Regions from separate parts of the Streptomyces sp. WAC 06738 genome, predicted to be linked through region 1. Evidence: riboswitches for the same ligand, from Rfam matches in the RefSeq annotation. Region 1 holds a riboswitch; the other holds the start of a gene.
The links. Region 1 has a riboswitch for S-adenosylmethionine ahead of DMB38_RS06985 (aminotransferase class V-fold PLP-dependent enzyme). Riboswitches for the same ligand answer to the same signal wherever they lie in the genome.
Positions count from the first base shown of each region.

Region 2: another riboswitch for S-adenosylmethionine. It lies ahead of thrC (threonine synthase); the one in region 1 lies ahead of DMB38_RS06985 (aminotransferase class V-fold PLP-dependent enzyme).

Region 1 is NZ_CP029618.1:1,664,961-1,672,655, forward strand. It holds gene DMB38_RS06980 (glycerate kinase) at 44-1,294, shown strand; gene DMB38_RS06985 (aminotransferase class V-fold PLP-dependent enzyme) at 1,436-2,827, opposite strand; SAM riboswitch class IV at 3,020-3,137, opposite strand; gene trpD (anthranilate phosphoribosyltransferase) at 3,251-4,318, opposite strand; gene DMB38_RS06995 (ubiquinol-cytochrome c reductase cytochrome b subunit) at 4,446-6,080, opposite strand; gene DMB38_RS07000 (Rieske 2Fe-2S domain-containing protein) at 6,077-7,150, opposite strand; partial or broken gene DMB38_RS07005 (c-type cytochrome) at 7,147-7,695, opposite strand, start outside.
Region 2 is NZ_CP029618.1:4,694,183-4,701,877, reverse strand. It holds gene DMB38_RS20715 (cold-shock protein) at 1-89, opposite strand, end outside; gene DMB38_RS20710 (MoaD/ThiS family protein) at 486-764, opposite strand; gene thrC (threonine synthase) at 761-2,065, opposite strand; SAM riboswitch class I at 2,083-2,222, opposite strand; gene DMB38_RS20700 (glucosyl-3-phosphoglycerate synthase) at 2,402-3,364, shown strand; gene DMB38_RS20695 (trehalose-6-phosphate synthase) at 3,692-5,119, shown strand; gene DMB38_RS20690 (CGNR zinc finger domain-containing protein) at 5,148-5,669, opposite strand; gene DMB38_RS20685 (alpha/beta hydrolase) at 5,774-6,634, shown strand; gene otsB (trehalose-phosphatase) at 6,741-7,601, opposite strand; gene DMB38_RS20675 (DUF3263 domain-containing protein) at 7,639-7,695, shown strand, end outside.

The DNA.
Region 1 (7,695 bases):
GGCCACCGACCCCCGTACACCCCTCCGACCCTCAGGAGACCTCATGCTCGACCGCGTCGTCGTCGCCCCCAGCGGCTTCAAGGAGTCCCTGTCCGCCGAGGCCGCCGCCGAGGCCATCGCCGAGGGGGTCGGCCGGGTGCTGCCGGACGCCGCCGTCGATCTGATCCCGCTCGTCGACGGCGGCGAGGGTACGGCGCAGGCGCTGGCCGCCGCGACCCGCGGGCGGCTCGTCCCGTACCCGGCCACCGGACCGCTCGGCGACCGGTTGGAGAGCCACTTCGCCCTCCTCGGCGACGGCACCACCGCGGTGGTCGAGATGGCGGCCGTCGCGGGCCTCGCGCTGGTGCCGCGCCCGCGGCGCGACCCGGGCGGCACCACGACGTACGGGGTCGGCGAGCTCATCCGCGCCGCGCTCGACCACGGCGTACGCCGCATCATCGTCGGCTGCGGCGACTCCGGCACCTCCGACGGCGGCGCCGGCGCCCTCACGGCCCTGGGCGCCCGGCTCCTCGACGCCGAAGGCCGCGACCTCGCCCCCGGCGGCGCCGCCCTCGCCCGCCTCGCGCGCATCGACGCCGCGGGGCTCGACCCCCGGCTCGCCGGGACGGAGCTGCTGGTGGCCTGCAACCCGTACAACGTGCTCTGCGGACCCCGCGGCGTCGCCCGGGTCTTCGGCCCGCAGAAGGGTGCCTCCCCGCAGCAGGCCGAGGAGCTGGCCGCCGCCCTCGACCGCTGGGCGGACGTCCTCACCCGCGACCTCCCGGCCCCCGGCACCGACCTGCGCCTGGGCGCCGGCACCGGCGCGTCCGGCGGCCTCGGCGCGGGCCTCGCGGCGGTCGGCGCCCGTCTCCTGCCGCGGTTCGAGGTGCTCCTCGGCCACCTCGATCTCGACGCCCGGCTGGCCGCCGCCGACCTCGTCATCACCGCGGAGGGCGCCCTCGACCACCAGACCCCGCGCGGCAAGGTGCCGGCGGAGGTGGCGCGCCGCGCCAAGCTCCACGGCCGCCCGGTCCTGGCCCTCGCCGGCACGATCGGCGAGGGCGCGGAGGAGGTCCACGGCACGGGCGTCGACGCCTACGGGACCATCATCCCGGGCCCGATGGCGCTGCCCGAAGCGCTGCTGCGCGCCCGGGAGTTCCTGGCGGACGCGGCCGAGAGGACGCTGCGCATGGTGCTGATCGGCGCGATGGCCGTGCGGCCGGCGCCCGAGCCGGTGAGGACGGCGGAGGGGCGCTCGGCCGGCGGTCGCGAGCGGGACGGAGGGGGCGGGGGTGCGCCCGCAGCGCGGGGATGAGCAGCAATGGCGGCCGGAAGTGTCGGTGCCGCGCGAGGACGTGCCCCCGGTCCCGTCCCCGACCCGCAGCCGGAAGCAAGCGCACCGGCCGGCAGCCGGACCCGGCCGGCAGCCGGACCCGGCCGGCAGCCGCCCGCGGAGTCAGGCCGCCTGCGGGGCCCCGCCCGCGGCCGGTACCGCGGAGGCGGGGACGCAGCGGCCGTCCACCGTGCGGTACAACCACCGCGCCCCGTCGCGCACCAGCGACCCCAGCGCCGCCAGGAACCGGTCCACGTGCTCGTCCGGCGTGCCCGCCCCGAAGCTCACCCGCACCGCGTTCAGCGGCCGCTCCCCGTCCCCGGCGCCTCCCCCGCACTCGGCCGACTCCCCCGCCTCGCCGAGCAGCGCCCGCACCAGCGGGTGCGCGCAGAACAGCCCGTCGCGCACCCCGATCCCGTGCTCCGCCGACAGCGCCGCCGCCAGATGCGAGCTGCTCCATCCTTCGACCACGAACGAGATCACCCCGACCCGCGCCGCGTCCGCGCCGAAGAGCGACAGCACCCGCACCCCCGGCAGCTCCGCGAGCCCGTCGAGTACCCGCGCCACCAGCGCCCGCTCCCGCGCCACCAGTTCGCCGAACCCGGCCTCCGTCAGCGCCTTGCACGCGGACGCGATGGCGTACGCGCCGATGACGTTCGGCGACCCCGCCTCGTGCCGCGCCGCACTCGTCTGCCACTCGACGTCCACTCCCCCGTCGGCCGCCCGCAGCACCCGCCGGCTGGCGCCGCCGCCCGCGAGGTACGGCGGCGCGGCCTGGAGCCAGTCCGCCCGCCCCGCGAGGACGCCGGCGCCGAAGGGCGCGTAGAGCTTGTGGCCGGAGAAGGCCACCCAGTCCACGCCCAGGTCCGCCACGTCCACCGGGTGGTGCGGCACCAACTGCGCCGCGTCCAGGACCAGCCGCGCCCCGTGCCGGTGCGCCGCCGCGGTCAGCTCCCGTACGGGCCACAGCTCGCCGGTGACGTTCGAGGCGCCCGTCACGCACACCAGCGCCGGACCGTCGCCGACCCGCGCCGCCAGCGCCGAGTCCAGCGCCGCCACGGCCTGCCCGGGGCTGGCGGGCGCGGCGAGCACGGTGACCCGGCCGGCCGCGGAGCCACCGTGCTGCCAGGGCAGCAGGGCGGCGTGGTGCTCGGTCTCGAAGACGTAGACCTCGGTCCCCGGCGGCAGCGCGGTCGCCAGCAGGTTGAGCGAGTCCGTGGTGGAGCGGGTGAAGACGACCTGGTCGTCGGGGCGGCAGCCGAGGAACCCGGCGACCGTCGCCCGGCTGGACTCGAAGAGTTCGGTGGAGAGTTGCGAGAGGTAGCCGGCGCCGCGGTGCACGCTGCCGTAGTACGGCGCGTAGGCGGCGACGTCGTCCCAGACGCGCTGCAGCGCCGGGGCGCTGGCGGCGTAGTCCAGGGCGGCGTACTCGGCGTCGCCGCCGGTGACGAGCGGGGCGCGGACGTCCCGGCCGAGGACGGGCAGACAGGCGGGGGTGAGCGTGGACGCGGACATGCGGAACTCCCGTGAGCAGGCGTCGAGATGTGCGGGGTGACGGGCCCGTACGGCCCGGAAAGGACGCGCGCGACGCTCGGCGGAGACGCTGCGGAAGGACGCGCGCGGCGGCGAGGGGCGGAAAGCCCCTAGCGCATTCGCTTGCTCACGGCGGTACTCCCTCGGCCGACCAGGACCCCTGGATTCGCGAGGGGTCCGCGCTTGCCGCAGACCTCGCTGCCTGCGGCCCGGTCATCACCCGGGGCACCCCGCCACGGACGGAGGGTTGCCGGACAGCGGGCCGGGGCCTTGATCGCTGTCGCTCGTGACCTGGTCAGGAGTATGCGCACCGGAGAGCCGCGGCGCAACCCTGTTGCCCGGACTGTCCGCAACTCTCCGGATATCGGCGGAGGTGGCCCGTACCGGCAGACCCCCGCCTGCGCCTCAGCGGTTGCTGGCCGCGACCCAGCGCTCCAGCGCCCGCAGCGCGGAGCCCGAGTCGATCGACTCCGCGGCCCGCACGATGCCCGCCGCGATCCGGTCCGGCAGCGGGCCGTCCGCGTCGGCGTCCAGGGCCGTGAGCGCCGCCGCCGCGTTCAGCAGCACCGCGTCGCGCACCGGGCCGGTCTCGCCGGCCAGCAGCCGGCGGGCGACATCGGCGTTGTACGAGGCGTCCGCGCCCCGCAGCGCCTCCACCGGCACCAGCTCGATGCCCACGTCCCGCGGGTCGAAGCGCTCCTGCCGCACCGCGCCGCCGCGCACGGTCCACACCTGGGAGGTGGCCGTCGTGGTCAGCTCGTCCAGCCCGTCGTCGCCGCGGAAGACGAGCGCCGAGGTGCCGCGCTCGGCCAGCACCCCGGCCATGATCGGCGCCATCCGGGCGTCCGCGACGCCGGTCGCCTGCGCCCCGACCCTCGCCGGGTTGGTGAGCGGGCCGAGGAAGTTGAACGGGGTGCTGACGCCCAGCTCCTTGCGGGTCTGCGCGACGTGCCGCATCGCGGGGTGGAACTTGACCGCGAAGCAGAACGTGATGCCCGCCTCCTCCGCGACCTCGGCGACCCGCTCGGGCGCCAGGTCGAGGTTGACCCCCAGCTTCTCCAGCACGTCGGAGGCGCCGGAGGCGGAGGACGCGGCCCTGTTGCCGTGCTTGACGACCTTCGCGCCGGTCCCGGCGACGACGATCGCGGACATGGTGGAGATGTTGACCGTACGGGCCCGGTCGCCGCCGGTGCCGACGACGTCCACGGTCGGTCCCGGGACGGCGATGGTGTTGGCGTGCTCGTACATCGTGCGCACGAGCCCGGAGATCTCCGCGACCGTCTCGCCCTTGGCCCGCAGGGCGACCGCGAAGCCGGCGATCTGCGCGTTGCTCGCGGTGCCCGACATGATCTGGTCCATGGCCCACGCGGTGTCCTCGGCGCTGAGGTCCTGCCCGGCGATCAGCGCGCTGATGACATCCGGCCAGGAACGCGCCGCCGTGCTGTCGCCTCCTGCTGCCGTCTGCACGCTCATGGCACACCGTCCCGGGGGTCGTCTCAGTTGTCGGGCGTCAGCCTATCGACCGCAGAGTACGCCGAAGGGCCCCCGTCCAACTGCTGGACGGGGGCCCCGGCGGTGATCGCCCGGCGGCGGACAGGCCCTAGTGGTGCCCGTGGCCGCTGGTGATCTCCTCGTACTCGTGCCGGGTCGGCTTCGCGATCTGGCCGGCCTCGCCGTAGTAGCCCTGCGACAGCCTGGCCCGCAGCTTCTCCACCGGGCCCTGCTTGCGCACCACGCCGTTGTCGTCGACCGTCGGGCCGAGCTCCAGCGGCGTGTACTGGTCGTGCGCGGTGAGCTTGTGCATCTCCTCCTGCGACAGCGACTCGTGCACCTCGATGAACTCGCCGTGCGGCAGCCGCTTGATGATGCCCGTCTCCCGGCCGTGCAGGACCTTCTCGCGGTCCCGCCGCTGCAGCCCGAGGCAGATGCGCCGGGTGATCCAGAAGGCCACCACCGGGGCGACGAAGAAGGAGACCCGCACGAACCACGTGATCGACTCGATCGAGAGGTGGAAGTGCGTCGCCCACAGGTCGTTGCCGCCGGCCATCAGCAGCACGAAGACCCAGGTCAGCCAGGCCACCCCGAAGGCGGTACGGGTCGGCACGTTCCGCGGGCGGTCCAGGGTGTGGTGCTCGCGGTGGTCGCCGGTCACCCAGGTCTCGAAGAACGGGTAGGCGACCATCGCGATCGGGACGACGCCCACGATCATCAGGGGGATGAACACCCCGAAGTTGATCGTGTATCCGCCGGGGATGACCCATTCCCAGCCGGGCATGAACCGGATCAGCCCCTCGGTCCAGCCCATATACCAGTCCGGTTGGGCTCCGGTGGAGACCAGATCTGGTCGGTACGGTCCCAGATCCCAGACCGGGTTGATGGTGAACATGCCCGCGATCACCGCGACCACGCCGAAGACGAGGAAGAAGAACCCGCCCGCCTTCGCCACGTAGATCGGCATGAACGGCGCGCCCACGACGTTGTCGTTGGTCTTCCCGGCGCCCGCGAACTGGGTGTGCTTGTGGTAGAAGACCAGGATCAGGTGGAGCACGAAGAGCCCCAGCATGATGCCCGGCACCAGGAGCACGTGGATGGCGAAGAATCTCGGGATGATGTCCGTCCCGGGGAACTCACCGCCCCACAGGAAGAACGCCAGGTAGGTACCGACCACCGGGGTCGCCAGCGTCGCGCCCTCCATGAAGCGGACGCCGGTGCCGGAGAGCAGGTCGTCGGGGAGCGAGTAGCCGGTGAAGCCGGCGATGCAGCCGAGGACCAGCAGCGTGAAGCCGAAGAGCCAGTTGACCTCGCGCGGCTTGCGGAACGCGCCGGTGAAGAAGACGCGCATCATGTGCGTCGCCATGGCGGCGATGAAGATCAGCGCGGACCAGTGGTGGATCTGCCGGATGAGCAGCCCGCCGCGGACGTCGAAGCTGATGTCCAGCGTGGAGGCGTACGCCTCCGTCATGTGCACGCCGTTCATCGGCGCGTACGAGCCGTGGTAGGTGATCTCCGCCATGCTCGGCTTGAAGAACAGCGTCAGGTACACGCCGGTCAGCAGCACGATGAGGAAGGTGTACATGGCCACTTCCCCGAGGAGGAAGGACCAGTGGTCGGGGAACACCTTGCGGATGTTCTTGCGGCCGGCGGCGTGCAGTCCGAGCCGGGCGTCCGCCCAGTCGGCGACTCTCTCACCTCTGCCGGGTGGTTTGCGGCGTGTGTCTGTCGTGGTGGTGCTCATCCGCGCTCCCAGAAGCTGGGGCCTACCGGCTCGTCGAAGTCGCCGAGCGCGTACAGGTAGCCCTCGTCATTGACCGTGATCCTAAGCTGCGGCAGGGGGTGCCCCGCCGGGCCGAAGAGCACGCGCGCGCCGTCGGACAGGTCGAACGTCGACTGGTGACACGGGCACAGCACGTGGTGCGTCTGCTGCTCGTACAGGCTGACGGGACAACCGACGTGCGTGCAGATCTTGGAGTAGGCCAGGATGCCCTCGTGTCCCCAGTCCGCCGACTTCTTGTCCTTGATGTCGCCCGGGTGGATCCGGACGAGCATCAGCGCCGCCTTGGCGATCTCGGTGTTGAAGTCGTGGTCGCCTTCCTTCAGCCCCTCGGGCTTGGCGAAGGAGAGCGAACCGACGGTGATGTCCTCGGGGCGCAGCGGCTCGTCGGTGTTCATGTTGATGAGCAGCTTGCCCTTGCCCCACAGGGTGTGGCGCAGCTTGGTGCCCGGCAGCGGGCCGAGGTCGCGCAGCAGCACGACACCGGCGAGGGGCACCAGCGTGAGCGCGCCGAGCATGGTGCGGCGGATGATCTTGCGGCTGCCGATCTGCGATTCCTCGGTGCCCTGCCGCCACTGGGCCTTGGTGATGGCCTTGGTCTCTTCGGAGGACTCGATCTGGTGCCGCTCCTGGATGACCTCCACGTCCGACATCAGCGTGCGGGACCAGTGGATGGCACCGGCGCCGATGCAGAACAGCGCGAGGCCCAGGGTGACGCCGAGGGCGAAGTTCAGCGCGCTGATGTGGCCGAGCGGGAAGATGTAGACGATCTTGTCGACGTCGATCGCGACGAACGAGACGATGAAGCCGACGGTCGCCAGCATCGACACCGTGAAGAGCAGCGAGACGGTGCGCTCGGAGCGCTTGGCGGCGCGCTCGTCGATGTCCTGCTTGCGCGGCTCGTGCGGCGGCAGGCCGGGGTTGGCGAACGGGTCGCGCTCCTCGACCGCGACGCCCCCGCTCTCCTCGCCCTCCCGGACGGTCGGCAGGTGCTCGCCGTTGTTCTCGTTCTCGGAGCCAGGCTGGCTACTCATGACTTCTTGGCCTTTGCAGAGCGGGCGGTGATCCAGATCGTCAGGATGACGAGGGAGCCGAGCCCGAAGACCCAGGCGAACAGACCCTCGCTCACGGGGCCGAGGCCGCCGAGGCTGAAGCCACCGGGCGACTCGGCCTCGTCGCCGCCGACCTCGTCGAGGTAGGCGATGATGTCCTGCTTGTCCGAGGTGGTGAGCAGCTTGTCGGGGAAGGACGGCATGTTCTGCGGCCCCGTCTGCATCGCCTCGTACATGTGCTTCGGATCGACGCCGTCGATGTTCGGCGCGTACTTGCCGTCGGTGAGGGCGCCGCCCTTGCCGGTGAAGTTGTGGCACTGCGCGCAGTTGGTGCGGAACAGGTCACCGCCGCGGGCGACGTCGCCGCCCGCCGGGTCGTACTGGCTCTCCTCGGGGACCGCAGGGCCCGGGCCCAGGGAGGCGACGTACGCGGCGAGCTGGTCGATCTCCTTCTGGGTGTACACACTCGGCTTCTTCGGCGCCTGGGCGCCCTGCTGCTGCAGGGGCATCCGGCCGGTGGAGACCTG
Region 2 (7,695 bases), 3.0 Mb from region 1:
TAGTGGACGAAGACATCCGCACCACCGTCGACCGCGATGAAGCCGTACCCCTTCTCCGCGTTGAACCACTTGACGGTGCCCTGAGCCATTCCAAACTCCCCTATTGCTGGCCCTTACACAGGACCGCACTCCGCGGACCCGGGTCAGACCTCACCCCCGGATACACGCCGGGGCGTGCGCCGGAACGCGTCGACCGCGGCTGAATGTATCCGCACAGATGCCCAGTGCAACAGGTCAATCGGACGAGAATTCTGCGGACACTCGATCGGCATTTTTCCGATCAATTTCCGCCATTCCATGACAACTCGGGCAGGGCATAACTCACCATCACGACAATTAACTCTCCGCATTTGCGCGGAACTTGTCGCGTTCTCATATGCGTGGAGCATGGGCCACGAGGGGGGAACGCCCCAACCCTATCGCGTGTCATGACATGCGAACGGCCCCACTCCGGATCAGTGGGGCCGCACGCGCGCACGCGGGGTTCAGCAGCCTCCGGCGACCGCCGGAATGATCGAGATCCCGGCCCCCTCGGGAGTGGGAGTCTGCAGGCCATCGGCGAAGCGGACGTCATCGTCGTTCACATAGACGTTCACGAAGCGGCGCAGCTTGCCTTGATCGTCCAGCACCCGTCCTGCGATGCCGCGGTGGTTCTTCTCCAGGTCTTCGATCACCTCGGCCAGCGTCGCGCCCTCGGCGCTCACCTCTGCCCGCCCGTCGGTATACGTACGGAGGATGGTCGGAATTCGGACGTTCACGCTCATGATGCGAGGCCGGCCTCTCGGAAGGAGTCGAGTGTGGGACGAATGATCGCGCTCGGCCCCGTGGTGGGAGCGACCGCGTCGAGGGTCTTCAGGCCGTCGCCCGTGTTGATCGCGACGGTGGTCCCGGCCGGGTCGATCCGGCCGTCCGCGACGAGCTTCGCCAGCACGCCGAAGGTCACGCCGCCCGCCGTCTCCGCGAACACGCCCTCGGTGCGGGCCAGCAGCTTCACCGCGTCCACGACCTCGGCGTCCGTCACGTCCTCCACCGCGCCGCCGGTGCGGCGGGCGATGTCCAGCACGTACGGGCCGTCGGCCGGGTTGCCGATGGCGAGGGACTTGGCGATCGTGTCGGGCCGCACGGGACGTACCACGTCGTGACCGTCCTTGAAGGCCCGCGAGACCGGGGAGCAGCCGGCCGCCTGGGCGCCGAAGATCTTGTACGGGCGCTCCTCGACCAGCCCCGTCGCGATCAGTTCCTTCAGCCCCTTGTCGATCTTCGTGAGCTGGGAGCCGGAGGCGACGGGTATGACGATGTTGTCGGGGAGCCGCCAGCCGAGCTGCTCGCAGATCTCGTACGCGAGGGTCTTGGAGCCCTCCGCGTAGTACGGGCGGAGATTGACGTTCGTGAACCCCCAGCCCTCGCCGATCGGGTCGCCGATCAGCTCCGAGCAGAAGCGGTTCACGTCGTCGTACGTGCCCTCGATGCCGACGACGTCACCGCCGTAGACCGCGGCCATGACGACCTTCGCGTGTTCCAGGTCGTACGGGATGAAGACGCACGAACGCAGTCCCGCCCGCGCCGCGGCCGCGCCGACCGCGCCCGCCAGATTGCCCGTGGAGGAACACGACAGCGTGGTGAAGCCGAAGGCGCGCGCCGCCTCGACGGCGATCGCGACGACGCGGTCCTTGAAGGAGTGCGTCGGGTTGCCCGAGTCGTCCTTGACGTGCAGCGCGCCCGTCACGCCCAGCTCGGCGGCGAGCCGGTCGGCGCGGTGCAGCCGGGTGAACCCGGGGTTCAGGTTGGGCTTGTCCGCCACGTCCGCGGGGACCGGCAGCAGCGGCGCGTACCGCCAGATGCTCCGCGGACCCGCCTCGATACGGGCCCGCAGCCGGGCGGCGGACCCGGCGTCACCGCCGGGGAGTTCGTATGCCGCCTCCAGCGGCCCGAAACACGACTGGCACGCGAACACCGGACCCAGCGGCACCCGCTCCCCGCACTCCCGGCACGACAGCGCGACGGCAGGGCCCAGATCGGGGGCGCCGTCGACGGCGGTGGGGGTGGGAGCTGTGTCTACAGCCATACTGGCGAGGCCCTCTCTCCTCATCTTCCCCGCGACGCATCTCGCCGCAGGACGGAATTGGCACCATCACCGTCCGGGGCCTCGCAGCGTCGCGAGTACCGGACGGAGGGTTGCCGGGGCTTCAACGGGCCGTTCCCTCTGCCCCTCTGGATGAGCTCTGTATGGCGCGGGTCCGGCGGGGCCGTCCGGCGCTTTTGTCCGCGCGCGGACCCCGACATGGGGACGTCACGCACGTTGTTCAAGACTGTAACCGACGACCAGGACAGTTGTGAGGGCCGTCCGATACGCGAGACGGCTCACACACCGGACAGGACACCGGCAAGGGGAGGCCCGCAGGTGCTCGATGACGTGGAGCAGTGGCTGAGGACGCGGTCCTGGTCCGCGGCGGACCGGCCGGACGCGCGGCTGCTGGCGGCCAAACGGGCGCTCGGGGCGCGCGGGACGGTGAGCGTGGTGCTGCCCGCGCTCGACGAGGAGGCCACGGTCGGGTCGATCGTCGCGGCGATCCGCGCGGAGCTGATGGCCCCCGGCGGCGGGCTGGTGGACGAACTGGTCGTGCTGGACTCCGGCTCCACGGACCGTACGGCGGAGGTCGCCGCCGCGGCCGGCGCGCGGGTCGTGCACCGCGACGAGGTGCTGCCGCGGGTGCCGGCGGTGCCGGGCAAGGGCGAGGTGCTGTGGCGGTCGCTGCTGGTGACGCGCGGCGAGATCGTGTGCTTCGTGGACGCGGACCTGCGGGACTTCGACACGGCGTTCGTGAGCGGGATCGTGGGGCCGCTGCTGACGGATCCCGGCGTGGAGTTCGTGAAGGCGGTGTACGACAGGCCGCTGGGCACGGGGGCGGCGACCGGACAGGGCGGGCGGGTGACCGAGCTGGTGGCCCGGCCGCTGCTGAACCTGCACTGGCCGCTGCTGGCCGGCTTCGTCCAGCCCCTGGGCGGGGAGTACGCGGCGCGCCGGTCGCTGCTGGAGCGGCTGCCGTTCCCGGTCGGGTACGGGGTGGAGCTGGGGCTGCTCGTCGACGCGCTGCACACGGTGGGGCTGGACGCGCTGGCGCAGGTCGACGTGGGCGTCCGCCGGCACCGGCACCAGGACGACCGCGCGCTGGGGCGCATGGCGGCGGCGATCTACCGCACGGCGCAGGTGCGGCTGGCGCGGGGGCACCTGGTGCGGCCGCGGCTGACGCAGTTCGACCGGGGGGCGGACGGGGCGTTCGAGCCGCGGACGTACGGGGTGGACACGGAGGAGCGGCCGCCGATGGGGGAGATCCGGGAGTACGTGGAGCGCCGCGCGGCGTAGCCCTCGCCGGGCGGGCGCCAGCGGGGCGGGGGTCTCCCCGCACCCACCCCTTCCCGAACCCCGGGGCTCCGCCCCGGGACCCCCGGCGGGCTCCCCCCAGCCGGGCTACGCCACCCCCTCTGGCTCCCCCATTCCCCTGGGTTCTCCCCCTCAGCCCCCGAGCGGGAGCCGCGCCCTCCAGGCTCCCCCCGGGGCCGACCGCCCGTACCTCCCACGGCCCTCGCATCCCGGGACTCCCCCGCCCCGCCGGCCCACGTGCCCCCATCGGTATCGGCCACACCGTCCCGGTTGCGTTTCGGGGGGCCCTGCCGTGGCTAGGCTCGGCGCATGGTCGTGTCGCCCGGTGCTCCCCTGCTCGTCGCGTCCAACCGCGGGCCCGTCTCGTACGCCGTCGGCGACGACGGTGCGCTCGTCGCCAAGCGTGGTGGTGGCGGGCTCGTCTCCGGGCTCAGCGCCGTGGGGCCCGAGGCCGGGGCGTTGTGGGTGTGTGCCGCGCTGGGTGACGGGGACCGGGAGGCCGTGCGGCAGGGGGTGGCCGAGCCCGGGGTGCGGATGCTCGGCATCGACCCGGACGTCTTCCACGACGCGTACAACGGCGTCGCGAACTCCGTGCTGTGGTTCGTCCACCACATGCTCTACGACATCCCCGTCGCCCCCGTCTTCGACGCCGCGTTCCGCCGCCAGTGGGCCGCGTACGAGACGTACAACCGCGCCTTCGCCGACGCCCTCGCCGACGGTGCCGCCGAGGGCGCGGCGGTGCTCGTGCAGGACTACCACCTCTGTCTCGTCCCCGGCATGCTCCGCGAGCGCCGCCCCGACCTGCGCATCTCGCACTTCACCCACACCCCCTGGGCACCCCCCGAGTACTTCCGGCTCCTCCCCGACGACATCGCCGCCGCCCTGCTGCGCGGGCTGCTCGGCGCCGACCGCGTCGGCTTCCACACCCGCCGGTGGGCCGAGGCGTTCGCCGGCTGCTGCCGCGAGGTGCTGGGCCAGGAGGCCGACGTCGCCTTCGCCGGGGAGGAGGCGCGCGGGGAGCGGACGACGTGGGTCGACGTGCACGCCCTCGGCGCCGACGCCGACTTCCTGCGCGAGCGGTCGCGGCGGCCGGACGTCGCCGAGCGGATGGCGGCCCTGCGCGAGCAGATCGGCGGCGCGGACCGCGAGGTCGTGGTGCGGGTGGACCGCACCGAGTTGTCGAAGAACATCGTCCGCGGGCTGCTCGCGTACCGGCGGCTGCTGGAAGCGCGGCCGGAGTGGCGCGGGCGGGTGGTGAAGCTGGCGTTCGCGTATCCGTCGCGGCAGGACCTGGCGGTGTACCGGGACTACACCGCGGAGGTGCGCCGCCTCGCCGCGGAGATCAACGAGGAGTACGGGACGGACGGCTGGCAGCCGGTCGTGCTGCACGTCGAGGACGACTTCGCCCGCTCGCTCGCCGCGTACCGGCTGGCGGACGTGGCGCTGGTCAATCCGCTGCGGGACGGGATGAACCTGGTCGCGAAGGAGATCCCGGTGGTCTCCGACGACGGCTGCGCGCTGGTGCTGTCCCGGGAGGCGGGCGCGTACGCGGACCTCGCCGAGGACGCGCTCGTGGTGCACCCGTACGACGTGGAGGCCACGGCGGACGCGCTGCACGCGGCGCTGACGATGCCGCGCGACGAGCGCGCCCGGCGGACGAAGCGGCTGGCGGCGGCGGCCACGGCGCTGCCGCCGCAGGCGTGGTTCCTCGCGCAGTTGGACGCGCTGCGCGCGTAGCCGGCGGTACGGGCCGCGTCGCGACCCCTCAGCGGCGGTGGCGCTCCTGGAAGCGGGCCGCCTTGGCGCGGTTGCCGCATCCCTCCATCGAGCACCAGCGGCGGCGGCCGTTCTTGCTGACGTCGTAGAACCACAGCACGCACTCGGGGTTCGCACAGCCGCGGACCCGCTCCGGGTGCTCCTCGTAGAGCCGGACCAGATCGGCCGCGGCGACCCAGGCCGGCAGCCATGCGGGGTCGTCCACGACGATCTCCGAGGTGGCCCGCCCAGCGCGGAGCAGGGGGCGGCGGGCACCGTGGGCCAGTATCTCGTCGAGCGGCTGTTCATCGCCGTCGAGGGCGGCGCGCAGGGCGGCGCGGGCGGTGGTCAGCGGCTCGCGTACGGCGGCGGGGTCGGGGGCGTCGGCCGCGGGTCCCGACAGGCCGTGCTCACCCAGCCAGCGGCTGACGCCGTCGGGCTCGTAGAAGAAGTCGACGGGGCTTCCCTCGTCGATCCACCAGGTGTTCACCAGGTCCAGGGCCAGCGGTTCGCCGGTCAGCGGGCGTGCCATACGAGCAGTGTAACCGGTGAAGTCGAGTTGACAGGTTGGCGGGGGCGGGTTAGGTTTCTCTCGTCGTTAACCGTTCAAGTCCATTTTGATGGTTGGAGTTCGCCGTGACCGTACGCCACCGCACCGCCCGCATCGACGGCCTCGACGTTTTCTACCGGGAGGCGGGTGACCCGGGCGCGCCGACGCTCGTGCTGCTGCACGGCTTCCCGACGTCGTCCGTCGGCTTCGCCCCGCTGATGGCGGAGCTGGCCGGCGAGTTCCGTCTGATCGCCCCCGACTATCCCGGCTTCGGCCTCAGCTCCGCCCCGCCGGCCGGGGAGTGGGCGTACACCTTCGACCATCTCGCCGACGTGGTCGACAAGCTGCTCGACCAGCTAGGCGTCCGGCGCTACGCGATCTATGTCCACGACTACGGAGCCCCGGTCGGCTTCCGCCTCGCCCTGCGCCACCCCGAGCGCATCACCGGCATCGTCAGCCAGAACGGCAATGCCTATGACGAGGGGTTCACCCCCTTCTGGACCCCGCTCCGCGCCTACTGGGCCGACCCCTCGCCGGCCAACCGCGAGGCGCTCCGCTCGCTCCTCACCCCGGACGCCACGCACTGGCAGTACAGCCACGGCGTCCCGGACACCTCGCTGGTCGACCCGGCGCTGGAGGTGCACGATCAGGCCCTGCTGGACCGGCCGGGCAACCAGGAGATCCAGCTCGACCTCTTCCTCGACTACGGCACGAACCCCGGGCGGTACGCGGACTGGCAGGAGTATCTGCGGGTGCACCAGCCGCCGGTCCTCGCGGCCTGGGGGCGGCACGACGAGATCTTCGGGCCGGACGGGGCGCGCGCCTTCGCCCGGGACGTGAAGGACGCGCAGGTGCAGTTGCTGGACGCCGGTCACTTCCCGCTGACGACACGGTTCGCGCAGAGCGCCGGGCTGATACGGGACTTCCTGCGCCGGCTCTCCGACTGAGGGGCGGCAGGCGGCCCGGCGGCGGCCGACGGCCGGGGCCACGGAGTCCGAGGAGCCCGGGCTCCGGGCCCGACGGCGCGTGGCTGCGAAGCCCGACGGCCCGGGGCTACGTGCCGAGGGCCGTCGCCAGGGCCGTCAGGAGCTCCACCACGCCCTGCGGTCCTTCGACCGTCAGGTCCGCGCGGTCCGCCAGCGCGTCCGCGCCCTCGCCCGTCGCCGCCGCGCTGCACACCAGCAGCCCGGCGACGCCCTCGGGGCGCAGCGCGTCCACGGCGTCGTAGGCCGCGAGGTCGCCGAGGTCGTCGCCGGCGTAGAGGATCGTGCGGGCGCCGGTCTCGCGGGTGAGGGCGGTGAGGGCGCGGCCCTTGTCCATGCCCGGGGGGCGGAGTTCGAGGACGAAGCGGCCGGGTTCGACCACGAGGCCGTGGGCCTCCGCCAGGTCGTCCAGCGGCTTGCGCAGCGCGTCGGCGGCCTCGGCGGGACGGTCGGCGCGGCGGGTGTGGACGGCGACGGCGCGGCCCTTGTCCTCGATCCACGTGCCCCGCCAGGCTCCCGCCGCCTCCAGCACACCCGGCAGCTCGGCCTGCACGGCCGCGACGCCGGGGTGCGGGTCGGGGGCGCGCAGGGTGCCGGTGGCGGCGTCCCACTGCTCGTCGCCGTAGTGGCCGAGGACGCGCAGGTGCGCCAGCCCCGCGACGCCGGCGAAGCCGCCGTACCGTACGGCCACGGCGGCGGGCCGGCCGGTGATGACGGCGACGGTCCCGACCCGCGGCGCGACCCGGGCCAGCGCGGGTACGGCGCCGGGGTGGGCCCGCGCGGAGTCGGGGTCGGGGACGATCGGGGCGAGGGTGCCGTCGAAGTCGAAGGCGAGGAGTGCCTGTTCCGGGTCGGCGAGGAGCGCCGCGAGGCCGGCGCGGCCCGCCTCGGTGCGCGGAACGGGGAGCTGTGCTGCGGAGGTGCTGCCCATGTCCAGGACCCTACCGGCCCGCGGTAACGTGCAGGGCATGTCTGAGGGTGACGCGGCGCTGACCGAGCGGGACTTGGCGGTCCTCGCGCTGGAG